Hyphomicrobium denitrificans ATCC 51888: one gene and its partner. The protein of the gene in region 2 interacts with the protein of the main gene of each other region in a pairwise test. Links are inferred from orthologs where the notes say so. Each region holds a gene or a part of one and is shown on either strand. Other genes may lie near its edges.

What was found.
Region 1: the proteins of HDEN_RS08405 (region 2) and ybgC interact in binary tests that used the Escherichia coli proteins (3 or more experiments, as listed by UniProt). The link is inferred for Hyphomicrobium denitrificans ATCC 51888 from one-to-one orthologs.

Annotation. Positions count from the first base shown.
Region 1 is NC_014313.1:2,489,013-2,496,131, forward strand. The notes cover bases 1,598-4,561. They hold ybgC (tol-pal system-associated acyl-CoA thioesterase), read right to left. Parts: upstream 3,339-4,561; coding sequence 2,856-3,338; downstream 1,598-2,855. Other genes in these bases: HDEN_RS11990 (APC family permease), read left to right, coding at 1,598-1,794; HDEN_RS11995 (hypothetical protein), read left to right, coding at 1,862-2,542; HDEN_RS12000 (hypothetical protein), read left to right, coding at 2,539-2,826; HDEN_RS12010 (metallophosphoesterase), read right to left, coding at 3,335-4,276; ruvB (Holliday junction branch migration DNA helicase RuvB), read right to left, coding at 4,388-4,561. Also shown: HDEN_RS11980 (hypothetical protein), read left to right, coding at 1-217; HDEN_RS11985 (hypothetical protein), read left to right, coding at 227-412; more of HDEN_RS11990, read left to right, coding at 409-1,597; more of ruvB, read right to left, coding at 4,562-5,434; HDEN_RS12020 (hypothetical protein), read right to left, coding at 5,514-5,945; Holliday junction branch migration protein RuvA, read right to left, coding at 6,070-6,687; crossover junction endodeoxyribonuclease RuvC, read right to left, coding at 6,684-7,119.
Region 2 is NC_014313.1:1,739,661-1,746,544, forward strand. The notes cover bases 4,156-6,884. They hold HDEN_RS08405 (acyl carrier protein), read right to left. Parts: upstream 5,777-6,884; coding sequence 5,534-5,776; downstream 4,156-5,533. Other genes in these bases: fabF (beta-ketoacyl-ACP synthase II), read right to left, coding at 4,156-5,393; fabG (3-oxoacyl-[acyl-carrier-protein] reductase), read right to left, coding at 6,176-6,884. In the rest of the region: 4-hydroxythreonine-4-phosphate dehydrogenase PdxA, read left to right, coding at 1-57; 16S rRNA (adenine(1518)-N(6)/adenine(1519)-N(6))-dimethyltransferase RsmA, read left to right, coding at 54-926; gmk (guanylate kinase), read right to left, coding at 923-1,573; HDEN_RS08390 (YicC/YloC family endoribonuclease), read right to left, coding at 1,601-2,491; endolytic transglycosylase MltG, read right to left, coding at 2,588-3,994; more of fabF, read right to left, coding at 4,131-4,155. UniProt on the Escherichia coli protein: Carrier of the growing fatty acid chain in fatty acid biosynthesis.

The DNA of each region.
Region 1 (7,119 bases), 750 kb from region 2 along the record:
GCTCGGCCAGAACGCCGCGCAAGCCGGACAATGGGAAAAGCTCGGATTCACTCCCGATACTGCTGCTCCGCTGATCACGTCTAGATTCGATTACAGCTTCAGCCCGCTCGAACTCGGCATCACCGCGGTGGTGGTGATCGGCTACTTCGTGCTGCTGTTTATGTTCTCGAAGCGTGAATACATCGAAGTGCTCGAAGAGCGCTTTGGCAAAAAGTGAGAGGCAGCGATGAATAGTTTTCAACTCATTGAATATGCAGCCTGGGCACTTTCGATCGTGCTCGGTCTCTACATGCTCTTCGACACCATCAAAACCAATCGCGCTTACAGCGAAGACTTGCTGACGTCGTCGCGCGAAGGCGAAATCGATGAAGCGCTCGTCATCGACCCGCCGCACCAAGGGGGGCACCTGTGAATCAGACAACTGCTGTTCACGGAGAGAAAATCTCTCTGCTCCGCGTCCTCGGTCCCGCACACGTGTGGGCATTGGGCGTCGGCATCGTGCTCGTCGGCGAGTACATGGGCTGGAACTTCGCGGTGGGCAAGGGCGGCGCAATCGCGGCCTTGATCGCCTGCTGGGCTGCCGGCCTACTCTATACCTGCGTCGCCATGATCGACTCGGAAGTGACGTCGACCGTCGCTGCCGCCGGTGGTCAGTACGCGCAGTCGAAACACATCATCGGACCGTTGATGGCGTTCAACGTCGGTCTCTATCTCGTGTTTGCCTACACGATGCTGGAAGCCGCGAATGCCATCACGCTCGGCTATCTCGTCCAGACCGTCGGACAAATGGCCGGATTCGCAGAAGCTCAGGACAAGCCATTCATCGTTTTGGCCATCGTGTTCCTTGCGTGGCTGAACTATCGCGGCGTCTACGCGACGCTGACGGTGAACCTGGTTCTGACCGCAATTGCGTTCATCGCCGTCGTCATCCTGTTCACCGCGGTGAAGCCGTGGTCGACCGAGATGCTCAATCATAAGGAGATCCTGAACGGATTGCCCTATGGCTGGATCGGCGTGCTTGCTTCGCTCCACTTCGGCCTCTGGTATTACCTCGGCATCGAGGGAACGTGTCAGGCTGCCGAAGAGGTCCGCTCGCCAGCTCGCTCGCTGCCGCTCGGAACGATGGCGGGCATCATGACCCTGCTCATCGCAGCAACGATGACGTGGTACCTCTGCTCCGGTCTGATGCCGTGGGAATACCTCGGTCAGGCCACGACGCCGCTCTTCGACGCCGCACGGCTGACAAGCTCGACGCCGCTGATGGTCCTGCTGTTCATCGGTACGATGTTCTCGACGCTTGCATCCGCCAACGGCTGCATCAACGACGCGTCGCGCGCCTGGTTCTCGATGGGCCGCGACCGTTATCTGCCGACCTGGTTCGGCGCCGTGCATCCCAAGAACAGGACGCCCTTCCGGTCGATCGTGTTCCTGGTGCCCGTCGCCCTGACCTTTGCGTACTTCGCGCCGCTCGATCAGGTGATCACGTTCTCGATCCTGTCGGGTCTGCTCGGATATACGTACATGTCGATCCAGGTGATCTTCTTCCGTCAGATGTGGCCGCTGGACATGATCAAACGCGGATACGTGCATCCGTTCCATCCGATCCCGGCGCTTGTTCTGCTGACCATCTGCTCCGCAACATACTTCGCGGTGTTCCTTGGATACGGCACCCAGCTCGTCGCGATGATGGTGTTCTTCATCGTCGCTTCGCTCTGGTTCCACTTCCACCGCTACAAGTACGTCCGTCGCGGCGACCAGTTCACGATGAACTGGCCGCGTCCGCAGGGCTACTGAGAACGCTAACCCAAAGGTGGCGCATCCTCGCGATGCGCCACCTTCCTCTTTTGCGGGAAACCCGTTCATGCCTCTCACGCTTGCCGCTTTGCTGATCGCTGCAACGATCGCGTTTTTCGTCATTTACGGTCGCCGCGAGGCGCGCATCGCCGCCGCCGCCCGACATTCCATTCTCGATTCCGCAAAGGACGTCCTCGACGGCGCGCGTGTCGAAATCGATACGTGCGGCTTCCCGAAAATGGACGGGACGTTCCGCGGACGTGCATTCCGCGTTGCCCTCGTTCCCGACACGCTGACGTTCCGCCGGCTGCCGCAGCTTTGGCTCGACGTCACGATGAGGCGCAACCTGCCGATCGACGGCAGCGTCGCCATTCTGATCCGGCCGACGGGCGCCGATTATTTCTCGCTGACCGATCGCTTGACCTACCGCATCGAGCCGCCTGCAAACTTTCCCGAGATGTGTCTGATCAAGGGCGACGGCCCCGGCGCGCGTCATATCTTCGAGCGGGTCGCGCCCTACGTCGCCGGCCTTCTTCGCGATCCCTACGTCAAGGAGGTCGTGATCACGCCGCGCGGCATTCGCATCATGCGCCAGCTTGCGGAAGGCAAACGCGGCGACCATCTCATTCTCAGGCAGATCGTGTTCGAAAACGCACGATTGAACCCGGACGACCTTGGAGAACTCCTCGCGGAGGTGCTCGAAGTCGAGGGTCTGCTTCTCAACGTCAAGCTGGTGTCTGCTGCATGAATGCGCTGCAAGCCGATCGCAAACCGATCAACCCGTATCTCATTCTTGCCCTTGCGATCGTTCTTCCGGGGATGGGACACGTTGCGATCGGCCAGCAACAGCGCGGGTTCATGTTCGCGCTGTTTACGCTGCTGCTCGCCTTGGTCACCTGGCAATTCGCGCCGCCGGATCGTTCGATCATCGGGCGATCGGCGCTCGGCCTGTTCGTGTGGGCGCTGTCGATCCCGGATGCCTACCGTATGGCGCGGATCAACTGGGAAGCCTGGAAGCGTCGCAATCCGTAGGCTTTTGCTGAAAGGCGGCGCGCCGTTAGCTAGCTCACCTGCACGTGCGTATGCGCGAGAAATGCGCCGCGCACCGCCTGGCTCAGACGCAACGGCTTTCCCGACACCGATATCAGCACCACGGTCACCTCCGCTTCGGCGATGCGATTGCCGTCGCGCGTGACCGTCTGGATGAGCGTAACGCTCGCGCCGCCGATTTCCTTGACGCGGGTCTCGACCTCGAGCAGGTCGTCCATGCGTGCGGGGCGGAAGAAATCGAACGTCATCCGGCGGACGACGAACGCGGCAGGCTCGCGGTTGTCAGAGCCGTCGATCAAACGGCGCGCGTCGGTTCCGAGCAGGCGTAGGAAGTCCGTTCGCCCACGCTCGCAAAAGCGGACGTAGGACGCGTGGTAGACGACGCCGCCCGCGTCGGTGTCCTCAAAATAAACGCGCACCGGCAGCACATGGCGCTGGCCTGCTTCGTCGCGGAAAATGCGGCCTGCGAGATCCGGCCATTTCTTGTCGGTCACACTTCTCCCCCGTTGCCGCCGAGATCGATCCTGACGATCTCGGGCGGCGATCCGAGCCGCACGGGAAGCGTCGAGCAGCCGAGGCCTCCGGACACGATCAGGTTGCGGCCGTGCTCCACTTTATGGCCGTATACGTAACGCAGCCCGAACCGTGACGGCACCATCGGCGCAAAGCCGAAAATTCGAACCTGACCACCGTGCGTATGGCCGGAAACCGTCAGCGAAACGCGGTCGGGCACTTCAGGAAAAATGTCGGGCTCGTGTGCCATCAGAATCACCGGCGCATCATCAGTCACTTGCGCCAACGTGCGCGGGAGATCGTCGACACCTTGATAGCGAAAGCCTTTGCTGGGCGGGATTTCGTCGTCGCCCTCTCGCGAGCGGAATGCCCACTGATCGCCCAGGCCCGCGATCCAGAATGCTTGCCCGTCCTTCTCCAGCCGGACTGCCTGGTTCTCGTAAACGGGGATGCCGACAGCCTGCAACGCAAGCCCCGCGCGTGTCGGCCCCGCCCGCCGCTTCTGCACATTGGGGTCATCCCACCAATCGTGATTGCCGAGAACCGCGTGCACGCCGAGCGGCGCCTTGAGGCGTCCGAGCGCTGTCGCCCATGTTCCGGCGCTGACAACCGAGGTCGACAATCTGCGGAGGCTTCGGCCGACGACGTAATCGCCGAGCAGCAGTATTGCGTCCGGTTTGAGACTGTTGGTCTGATCGACGATGGCCGCGACGCGATCGACGGACATCCAGGGTTCGCAGACGTGGAGATCGGCGAGCACCGCAAGGCGCACTCGCAAGCCAGGCGTCCATCCGGGCGGCGTCAGGGCGTAAGGTGTTACCCATTCGCCGAACGATTCCGCGACGGCATAGCTGCTCAGCGCCGTGGAGCCGACCCCCACGGCAGCAAGCATCTTCAGCAAATCGCGGCGGGTGATCACGAGGCAGTCCTTCGACCGATGTGGCGCAATCTATACTGTGAGCGTCGAATGATCGCCCGAAAATGCGGACAGAATCGTGAATATTTGCCGCGAGAGCGTGCGATAGCGGCGTTAAGTCTCGTCAGCACCGTCGTCGAAAATCGGCAAATCGGGGGTGGCCGTCCGCGCCGGACCGCTGACGCCGAGGTGGCGGTAAGCTTTGAGCGTCAGGACGCGGCCGCGGGGGGTGCGGCTGATGAAGCCCTGCTGCAAGAGATAAGGCTCGACGATTTCCTCGAGCGCATCACGGGGTTCGGAGAGCGCTGCCGCCAACGTCTCGATGCCGACGGGGCCGCCTTCGTAATTTTTCAGGATGCAACCGAGGTAGCGGTGATCGAGGGCGTCGAGCCCCTCGCCGTCGACCTCCAGCATCTTGAGAGCCCGATCGGCGACGGCCGCATTGACGACGGCCGCGCCTTCGACCGCCGCGAAATCGCGAACCCGGCGCAGCAAACGTCCGGCAATGCGTGGCGTTCCTCGCGATCTCTTGGCGATCTCGCGCGCCCCATCGCTTGCCATGTTGGCGCCGAGCACACGGGCGCCGCGCGAGACGACCAACTCCAATTCGGGCACGGAATAGAAATTCAATCTCACCGGAATGCCGAAGCGATCGCGCAGCGGATTGGTCAGCAGCCCGGCACGTGTCGTGGCGCCGACGAGCGTGAATTTCGGAAGATCGATCCGAACCGAGCGCGCGGCAGGACCTTCGCCGATCATCAGATCGAGCTGGAAGTCCTCCATCGCGGGATAGAGAATTTCTTCAACCGCAGGGTTGAGGCGATGGATTTCGTCGATGAACAGCACGTCGCGTTCTTCGAGATTGGTCAGCAGCGCCGCGAGGTCGCCGGCCTTCGAGATCACCGGGCCCGACGTCGCGCGAAATCCGACGCCTAGCTCCTTGGCCATGATCTGCGCCAGCGTCGTCTTGCCGAGGCCCGGAGGTCCGGCAAACAGCACATGATCGAGAGCATCGCCGCGTCCGCGTGCCGCCGTAATGAAAATACGGAGGTTGGCGCGCGCCTGCTCCTGGCCGATGAATTCATCAAGCGATTGCGGGCGGATCGTCGCCTCGTAGGCGTCCACTTCCTTGCGCGCGCTGCTGACGAGCCGGTCGGTCATGGTTTGTTCGTGGGGCTATTCGGCGATGACGTCAAGCCGAGCGTTCCAATCGCCAACGACAAAGGCGGCGCGGACAAAATCAAGATTTTGGAGTTTCGAGCAGAATTCGGCCCGTGATCAGCAGCTGCCGCATGCCGATGGCGATAAGGCCGGCCAGAAATGCCAGAACCGGCAATGCGGCCTGGTTCGGGAACGGAAAGATGATCGACGCGGCTGTAAACGCAAGCACGCCCGCGACGGCGGCATGCAGCCACGAATAGGTGCCTTGCTGAAGGACGAACGGTGTCAGGCCGAGTGCTGCGACGGTAGCGGGAAGCGCGCTCCAGGCGAAGACATCGACGGCGAACTCGCCCGGCGCCGGCATCGGAGCTTCCGGCATCAAGAACTCGGTCAGCGGCCGTGCGAGCGCTAGTCCGGTGCACAACAGGCTCGCGAAAAACGGCGCAGCGAGCGACGTGATCAGCACCATCCAAAGGGCACGTTGTCCGTTGCTCACGTCGTTCACTTTCATTCAATCCTGTTCGCGGTGAAACCTAGAGCCATTCCGCTTTTCGTTGAATAGCGGAACGGCTTCAGGCCGTTTGTTTGGTCGTGCTTCTTATCGGAAAACCGGGGCCCACTTTTCCGGAAGCACTCTAGCGCGCAAGTTCCTTGAGGGCGCGTTTGATGAGCGCCGCCGTGTCGGCGGCTTCGCCGAGTTCTCGGGACGCGAGGGCCACGGCCTGATTGGCCTGCGCTGGATTATAGCCGAGATTGGTCAGCGCAGAGATGGCTTCGGCGGCTGGGAGGCCGACGGGCGCGACGGCCGCAGCCGGTCCGCCGCCCGGAGTTGCGGGAAGTCCGGCTAGGGACAACGACGGTGCCTTGTCCTTCAATTCCGCAACGATACGCAGCGCGAGCTTCTTGCCAACGCCGGGCGCTTCCTCGACCGCCGCCCAGTTTCCGAGCACCACCGCGTTCGCGATCTCCTGCGGTCCGAGCACGCCGAGAACGCTCAAGGCGACCTTGGCGCCGACGCCCTGGATCGTCTGCAGCGTGCGAAACCAGCTGCGCTCGAATTCGCTCTGGAATCCGAACAGACGGATCGCGTCCTCGCGGACGTGCGTGTCTATGGTCAGGGTGACGTCGTCGCCGGGCTTCAGATTGCGGAGCGTTCGCGAGGAAGCCTGAACCTCATACCCCACGCCATGCACGTCGACGATGAGGAAGCTCTCGCCGATCGCGTCGACCTTGCCTTTGAGTTTGCCGATCATGTGCCGGCCACTTTCGCTGCGACCGTCGCGAGCCGCTGGCGGCTGGAGCGATGATGCGCGTGGGTGATCGCGATGGCGAGCGCATCGGCCTCGTCGGCGGAATCGAACGTCGCCTTGGGCAGCAGGAACGAGATCATCGCCTGGATCTGCTGCTTTTCGGCGTGTCCCGTGCCGGTGACGGATTTCTTGATCAGGTTCGGCGTGTATTCGGCGACTCGCAGACCGAGCCTTGCAGGCGCCAGGAGGATGGCGCCGCGCGCCTGTCCGAGCTTCAGCGTCGAGCGCGGGTTCTCGTTGACGAAGGTTTCTTCGACGGCGGCTTCCGACGGGCTGAAGCTCTGAATGACACTGGTCACGGCATCGAACAGGGCCGAAAGGCGATAGGCAAGATCGTCGTCCTTCGGCGGCGTGATGACACCGGAGGCCACGTAA
Region 2 (6,884 bases):
GCGATCAAACTCGCGGCCGAGATGAGCACGCGTCGCGCGCGCACGGTCGTGACATGAGTGCCATGACGACTGCCGATGGACTTCCACCTCTTCGAGACGTGATCGAGCGGCACGGGCTTGCAGCGAAGAAATCGCTCGGACAGAATTTTCTTCTCGACCTCAATCTGACGCGCAAGATCGCGCGCGCGGCGGGCGACATCAGCAAGAGCACGGTCGTCGAAATCGGTCCCGGTCCCGGCGGCCTGACGCGCGCGCTGCTGATCGAAGGCGCGAAGAACGTCATTGCGATCGAACGCGACGACCGGTGCCTGGCAGCACTCGATGAGATCGTGGCGCGATATCCCGGCCGACTCAGAGTTCATGCGGGCGATGCGCTGAAAACCGATTGGACGGAACTCATCGCGGGCGCGCATCCGGTCACGATCGCAGCCAACCTGCCGTACAATATTGCGTCGGTGCTTCTGGTCGATTGGCTGGAGACGGAGCCGTGGCCGCCGTGGTTCGACCGCATGGTGCTGATGTTTCAGCGCGAAGTCGCCGAGCGCATCATCGCCGCGCCGCGCACGAAAGCCTACGGCCGGCTTTCCGTGCTCGCGCAGTACCGGACCGAGGCGCGGATCGCCATCAATCTCCCGCCGGAAGCGTTCACGCCGCCACCGAAAGTTTCGTCCGCCGTTGTCGATTTTCGCCCCATCGCAGAGCCTGAACCGCGCTGCCGCGTCTCGACGCTCGCGCGCGTCACGGCAGCTGCATTCGGCCAACGCCGGAAGATGTTGCGGTCGAGTTTGAAGCAACTCACGCCGATGGCGGAGCTTCTTTTGCGCGAGGGCGGGATCGCGCCGGAGCGACGCGCGGAAGATCTTTCGGTCGAGGAGTTCGCGCGCCTCGCCGCGATCTTCGATCGTGGCGAGTGGGAGCGAACCTAGAGCACCGCCTGCATGTCGCGCACGAAGTCGGACAATCCGAGAAGCCGGTCGCGCTTCAGCCGTTCCGCGACCAGGATGGATTGCACGGCAGCCGCGCTTTTCTCGATCTCGGTGTTGACGATCACGTAGTCGTATTCGGCCCAATGGCTGATTTCGGCGGACGCGGCGGCCATGCGCCGGGCAACGATTTCGGCCGTGTCCTGCGCGCGCGATTTCAACCGATCCTCAAGCACATTGCCAGACGGCGGCAGCACGAACACGAGGACGACGTCGCCCTTCAGCTTTTCCGAAAGCTGCTGCGCGCCTTGCCAATCGATGTCGAACAGCACGTCCTTGCCGGCGGCGATCGCGGCTTCGACCGGCTGGCGCGGCGTACCGTAGTAATTGTCGAAAACGCGCGCCCATTCGAGAAGCTCGCCGCGCGACTTCATCGTCTCGAACCGATCGCGATCGACGAAGTGATAGTCGACGCCGTCCTGCTCGCCGGGGCGCGGCGCGCGTGTCGTGACCGACACCGACATCTCGATGCCGCTGTCGGCGGCAAGCAGCCGGCGGGCGAGAGTCGTTTTCCCAGCGCCTGAGGGCGACGAAATAATGAAGAGCAGACCACGTCGTGCGATGTGGGGTTCGGTTGCCGCGACGCTCATTGGATGTTGTGAATCCCTGCTCTCATTCTATTCGACGTTTTGGACTTGTTCGCGAAACTGGTCGATGACCGTCTTGAGCTGCAAGCCGAGCCGGGTGATGTCGACGGCGTTCGCCTTCGAGCACAGCGTATTGGCTTCGCGATTGAATTCCTGCGCGAGGAAATCGAGCTTACGCCCAACCGAGCCGCGCTCGGCGAGAATATCGCGCGCAGCGGCGACGTGGGCCGACAATCGTTGCAGCTCTTCTTCGACGTCGGCACGCGTCGCGATCAGCACGGCCTCCTGGTGCAGGCGCTGATCGTCGAGCGCAGCCGTCGTATCGACGAGACGCGCAATCGCATCTTTCAAACGGGTCATGACCGCCTCCGGTGCGCGCGACGGAGATGCCCGCACGGTCGCCGCCAGCTGCTCGATCTGCGAGATCTGATCGTGAATGACGCCGCCCAGGCGCGCACCTTCCGCGCGGCGGGCTTCGCCAAGCTTATCGAGCGCGGCTTCGAGACTTTGCAGAATTGTCTTTTCGCGGGTCGCGCGGGCGGCGGCGTCTTCGGTCGCCTGATCGGACGTCTCGAGCACGCCCTTGATCATCAGAAGCTGCGCGGCATCGGGCTTCGTTGCGCCGCTCAACGTCGAGACGCGATCTGCGGCCTTGATGACGTCGGCGAGCACCTGCTCGTTCAAGCGGATGGCACCGTTCGTCTGCTGCTTCTCGATCGACAACGACAGGGAAATGCTGCCGCGCGCGAAACGCTTGGCGACGGCTTCACGCGCCGGGATTTCGAGCGCCTCGTAACCCGGAGGCAGGCGCAGGCGTACGTCGAGCCCGCGACCGTTGACGCTGCGCGCTTCCCAGATCCAGCTCAAACCATCGGTCGAGCCGTCGGCGCGTGCAAAACCGGTCATGCTGGAGATTGTCATCGCGGAAGGTCTCGCCTGGCTTTTATGCGGCGCGCAACTTAACGGGTCGGGCCGAATACGCCAACCCGATCCAGCGAGAGCCTGCCTGTTTCTTGGTTACTGCTTCTTCGGCTTTTTGACCGGGAGCGGAACGTCGGCCGAGTCTGTGGCTCCCGAAGCCTGATCCGACGCTGCAGCGCCGTCACCGCTTCCTGCCGCCGCGCCGCCGGCCGGCCCCTGATTTTGCGCTGCCTTGGCGTTCTTGCGGGCCTGCTGGAGCGTCTTGCCCTTGCGCGCCTGATCCTTGGCGGCCGCGTCGGGCTTGGCCTGCGGGATGGGCGCGCTGTTGTCGTCCGGCTTGCTGTCCGTGCCGTCCGCCTGCTTGGCGCGCTGCTTCTCGACTTCACGCCATTTCTGGACCGCCGTGTTGTGGTCTTTCAGATTTTCAGAGAATGCGTGTCCGCCGGTGCCGTCGGCGACGAAGTAGAGGTCCGACGTCTGGGCAGGATGCAGTGCAGCCTGCATCGCCGACTTGCCGGGATTGCAGATTGGTCCCGGTGGCAAACCGCTGATCTGATAAGTGTTGTATGGCGACTTCGTCTCGATATCGAACTTGGTGATGCCTCGACCCAGCGCACCCTGCCCGCCGACGATGCCGTAGACGATCGTCGGATCGGATTGCAGCCGCATGCCCTTTCTCAGGCGATTGTAGAAAACGGCGGCGACGCGATCGCGTTCATCCGCGCGCCCGGTTTCCTTTTCGACGATCGAGGCGAACGTCACCAAGTCCTCGGCACTCTTGATCGGCAAGCTCGGATCGCGGCTCTCCCAGAGCGCACTGAGCGCCTTTCCCATCTCGGCCTGCATGCGCTCCAGAAGTTCCTGCCGCGGCGTGCCTTTCGAGAAATAGTAGGTGTCCGGCAGGAGCGATCCTTCCGGCGGAACGTGCGTGACTTCACCGCTGAGGCTCGGCTCGGCTTTCAGCCGTTCGACGATCTGCTCGCTCGTCAGGCCTTCGGGCAGCGTCGCCTTGTAGAGGATCGACTTGCCTTCGGAGAGCGTGTCGATCACTTCGCGGATCGACGCGTGCTCCTTGATTTCATACTCGCCGGCTTTGAGTTCGCCGTTCTTTCGCTGGCCGAAGAAGTTCTGCATCAGGTGGCCGCCGACGAACGTCCAGCGATTGGAAATGATGCCGTCCTTCTCGAGCCGTTCCGCGATGGCGATGCGCCCCTCGCCTTTCGGAATGACGACGACGCGCGGCGCATCGAGAGGGCCGGGGCTTTCATACTGGTTGTAGATAGTGAACGACATGCCGCCGACGAGCAGCATGCCAATCAGCGAAACCGTGAGCACGCCGCTGATGATGCGCACGATTGTCGACACCACGCGTGACGGCTCGCGCGCGTCGAGGCCGCGCGGCCGGCGGGGCGCACGGCCGGGTTCGAGGCGTTCAGCTGGGCTTCGTGCTCCGGCGGTGCGGGCGGTCTTGTTCCCGTCCGGGCGGCGTCTTTGCTGACTCATGATACTCAGAGCATTGTCCCTTGAAGAAGCGGCAGCGAGCGATTGAGAATAGCTCAATCACACACACTTCATCAGCCCCGCCCCTCGATCGGACGCTCAACGGAAATTGTGGCAAAACGGCGAAGCCGGCCGGTGTTTAAGCTGCTCTTCGCAGCACCAGGCAGGCATTGGTGCCGCCAAAGCCGAACGAGTTCGACAGCGCGATATTGATGTCACGCTTTTTGGGCGCGTGTGGCACCAGATCGATCGCGGTTTCGACGGACGGCGTATCGAGGTTGAGCGTCGGCGGCGCAATGTTATCCCGGATCGCGAGGGTCGAGAAAATCGCCTCGACCGCACCAGCGGCGCCGAGGAGATGGCCGATCGCCGACTTCGTCGACGACATCGCGAGCTTGCCCGCCGTGTTGCCGAACAGGCGTTCAACGGCCTTTAGCTCGATCTCGTCGCCCATCGGCGTCGAGGTGCCGTGCGCGTTGACGTAGTCGATCTCGCTCGGCGAAACACCAGCGCGGTTGAGCGCCATCTTCATGCAGCGGTAGGCGCCGTCGCCATCTTCAGCAGGCGCGGTGATGTGGAAGGCGTCGGCCGACATACCGTAGCCGATCACCTCGGCGTAGATCGTCGCGCCGCGCGCCTTGGCATGCTCGTAGCTTTCGAGAACGACGATGCCGGCGCCCTCGCCCATCACGAACCCGTCGCGATCCTTGTCGTAGGGGCGCGAAGCTTTCGTCGGCGTATCGTTGAAGCCCGTCGACAGCGCGCGGCAGGCGGCGAAGCCCGCCATCGCGATGCGGCATATCGGGCTTTCGGAACCACCCGCCACCATCACGTCAGCGTCGTCGAGCGCGATGATGCGCGCCGCGTCGCCGATCGCGTGCGTACCGGTGGCGCACGCCGTGACGACGGCGTTGTTCGGCCCGCGCAGGTTATGCATGATCGAGACGTAGCCGCCCGCGAGATTGATCAGCCGCCCCGGAATGAAGAACGGCGAGACGCGGCGCGGACCTTTTTCCTTGAGCAGGATCGACGTGTCGGCAATGCCCGACAATCCGCCGATACCGGAACCAATCAGAACACCGGCGCGCTCCTGCGCTTCGGCAGTCTCGAATTTCAGGCCGGAATCGCGAATGGCCTGCGCGGCCGCAGCGACCGCATAGATGATGAAGTCGTCGACCTTGCGCTGCTCTTTCGGCTCCATCCAATCGTCGGGATTGAACTTGCCTTCCGCAGTCGCGCCGCGCGGAATGAAATTCGCGATCTGGCAGGTGATGTCGGAGACTTCGAACTCTTCGACGCGGCGGGCGCCGCTCTGCCCCGCGAGCAGATTTTTCCAGGCTGCCTCAACACCGCAGCCAACGGGGGAGACGATACCCATTCCTGTGATGACAACTCGGCGCATGGCTTCTTCTTGCTTGGCTGTTGGAAATGAAGGTCGATCGCAATCAGCATGTGAAGGGGGCCGGTCATCCCAGCCCCCTTCAAATCCAATCCGATGGGCGCGAGTGCCCGCGCCTCAATTCTGCGGATGAACGAGGACGCTCAGGCCGCGCTGGCGTTCTTTTCCAGAAACTTCACAGCATCGCCGACAGTGAGGATGTGCTCAGCGGCATCATCCGGAATTTCGCATCCGAATTCTTCTTCGAACGCCATCACGAGCTCAACCGTATCCAAGCTATCCGCGCCAAGGTCGTCGATGAAGCTGGCGTTGTCCGTGACCTTATCGGCCTCGACGCCAAGATGCTCTACGACAATTTTCTTCACGCGCTCTGCAACATCGCTCATCGTCAATCCTCGTGTCTTTCTATTATTCGGCGAGCCTCAATGGCCCGCTCCGTTCGCTCTGCAGAACCCGCTGGAAACCGCATGCCTATTTTCAACTTTAAGGGAAATTCAGCCTGCTCGGATAGGGGCTCGCGTCCGTTTTCAGAAGTCTTTTCTTTGGTCCCCGTAGCGTGAGTCTTACCCCGGAGTACCGTATTCGCGTAACGCTACGCTGGTTTGTCCCCAGCTTCACGCCGTCCCGAAGGCGCGCTTTTCGCGCCTCAAAACCGTGGTGTCGTTAACACGTTTACGTGGCCTTGCAAAGCACACGGTGACGCAGCTCAACACGCTCGTACAGCACACGGGCAAAACCTAGGAAATTGAAGCTTTGCGGCCGTTTACCATCGTTTTCGGAGACGGTCAGACCATCGCCATGCCGCCGTTGATGTGTAGCGTTTGACCGGTCATGTACCCACCTTCGTTGGAGGCGAGATACAGGCAGCCGGCAGCGATATCCAGCGGCTCGCCGAAACGTTGCGACGGAATGATCTGCGCGATGTCGCCCTTCTGCTTGTCCGTCAAGACATCGGTCATCGCCGTCTTGATGAAGCCCGGCGCGACGCAGTTCGCGGTGATGCCGCGCGAGGCGACTTCGCGTGCGAGCGATTTGGTCATGCCGATCATACCGGCCTTTGACGCGGCGTAGTTGCCCTGTCCTGGATTGCCGAACACTCCCGACACGGAGGCGATATTGATGATGCGGCCATAACCCGTCTTGGAGCGCATCATGTGACGGGAGGCGGCGCGGCACAGCATGAACGTCGACGTCAGGTTGACGGCGATGACGTCGTCCCATTGATCGTCCTTCATCACCATGAAGAGGTTATCTTTCGTCAAGCCGGCGTTGTTGACGAGAATGTCGAGACGACCGCCGAGAACCTTCACGGCTTCGTCGATCAGCTTCGCGACGCTCGGGCGATCGGCAAGATCGCAAGGGAGAACATGGACGCGGTCGCCGAGTTCCTTGGCGAGTTCTTCCAGCGCTTCGACTTTGCGGCCCGAGATGGCGACCGTTGCGCCGGCCTTGTGATAGACGCGCGCGATTTCGGCACCGATGCCGCCGGTGGCG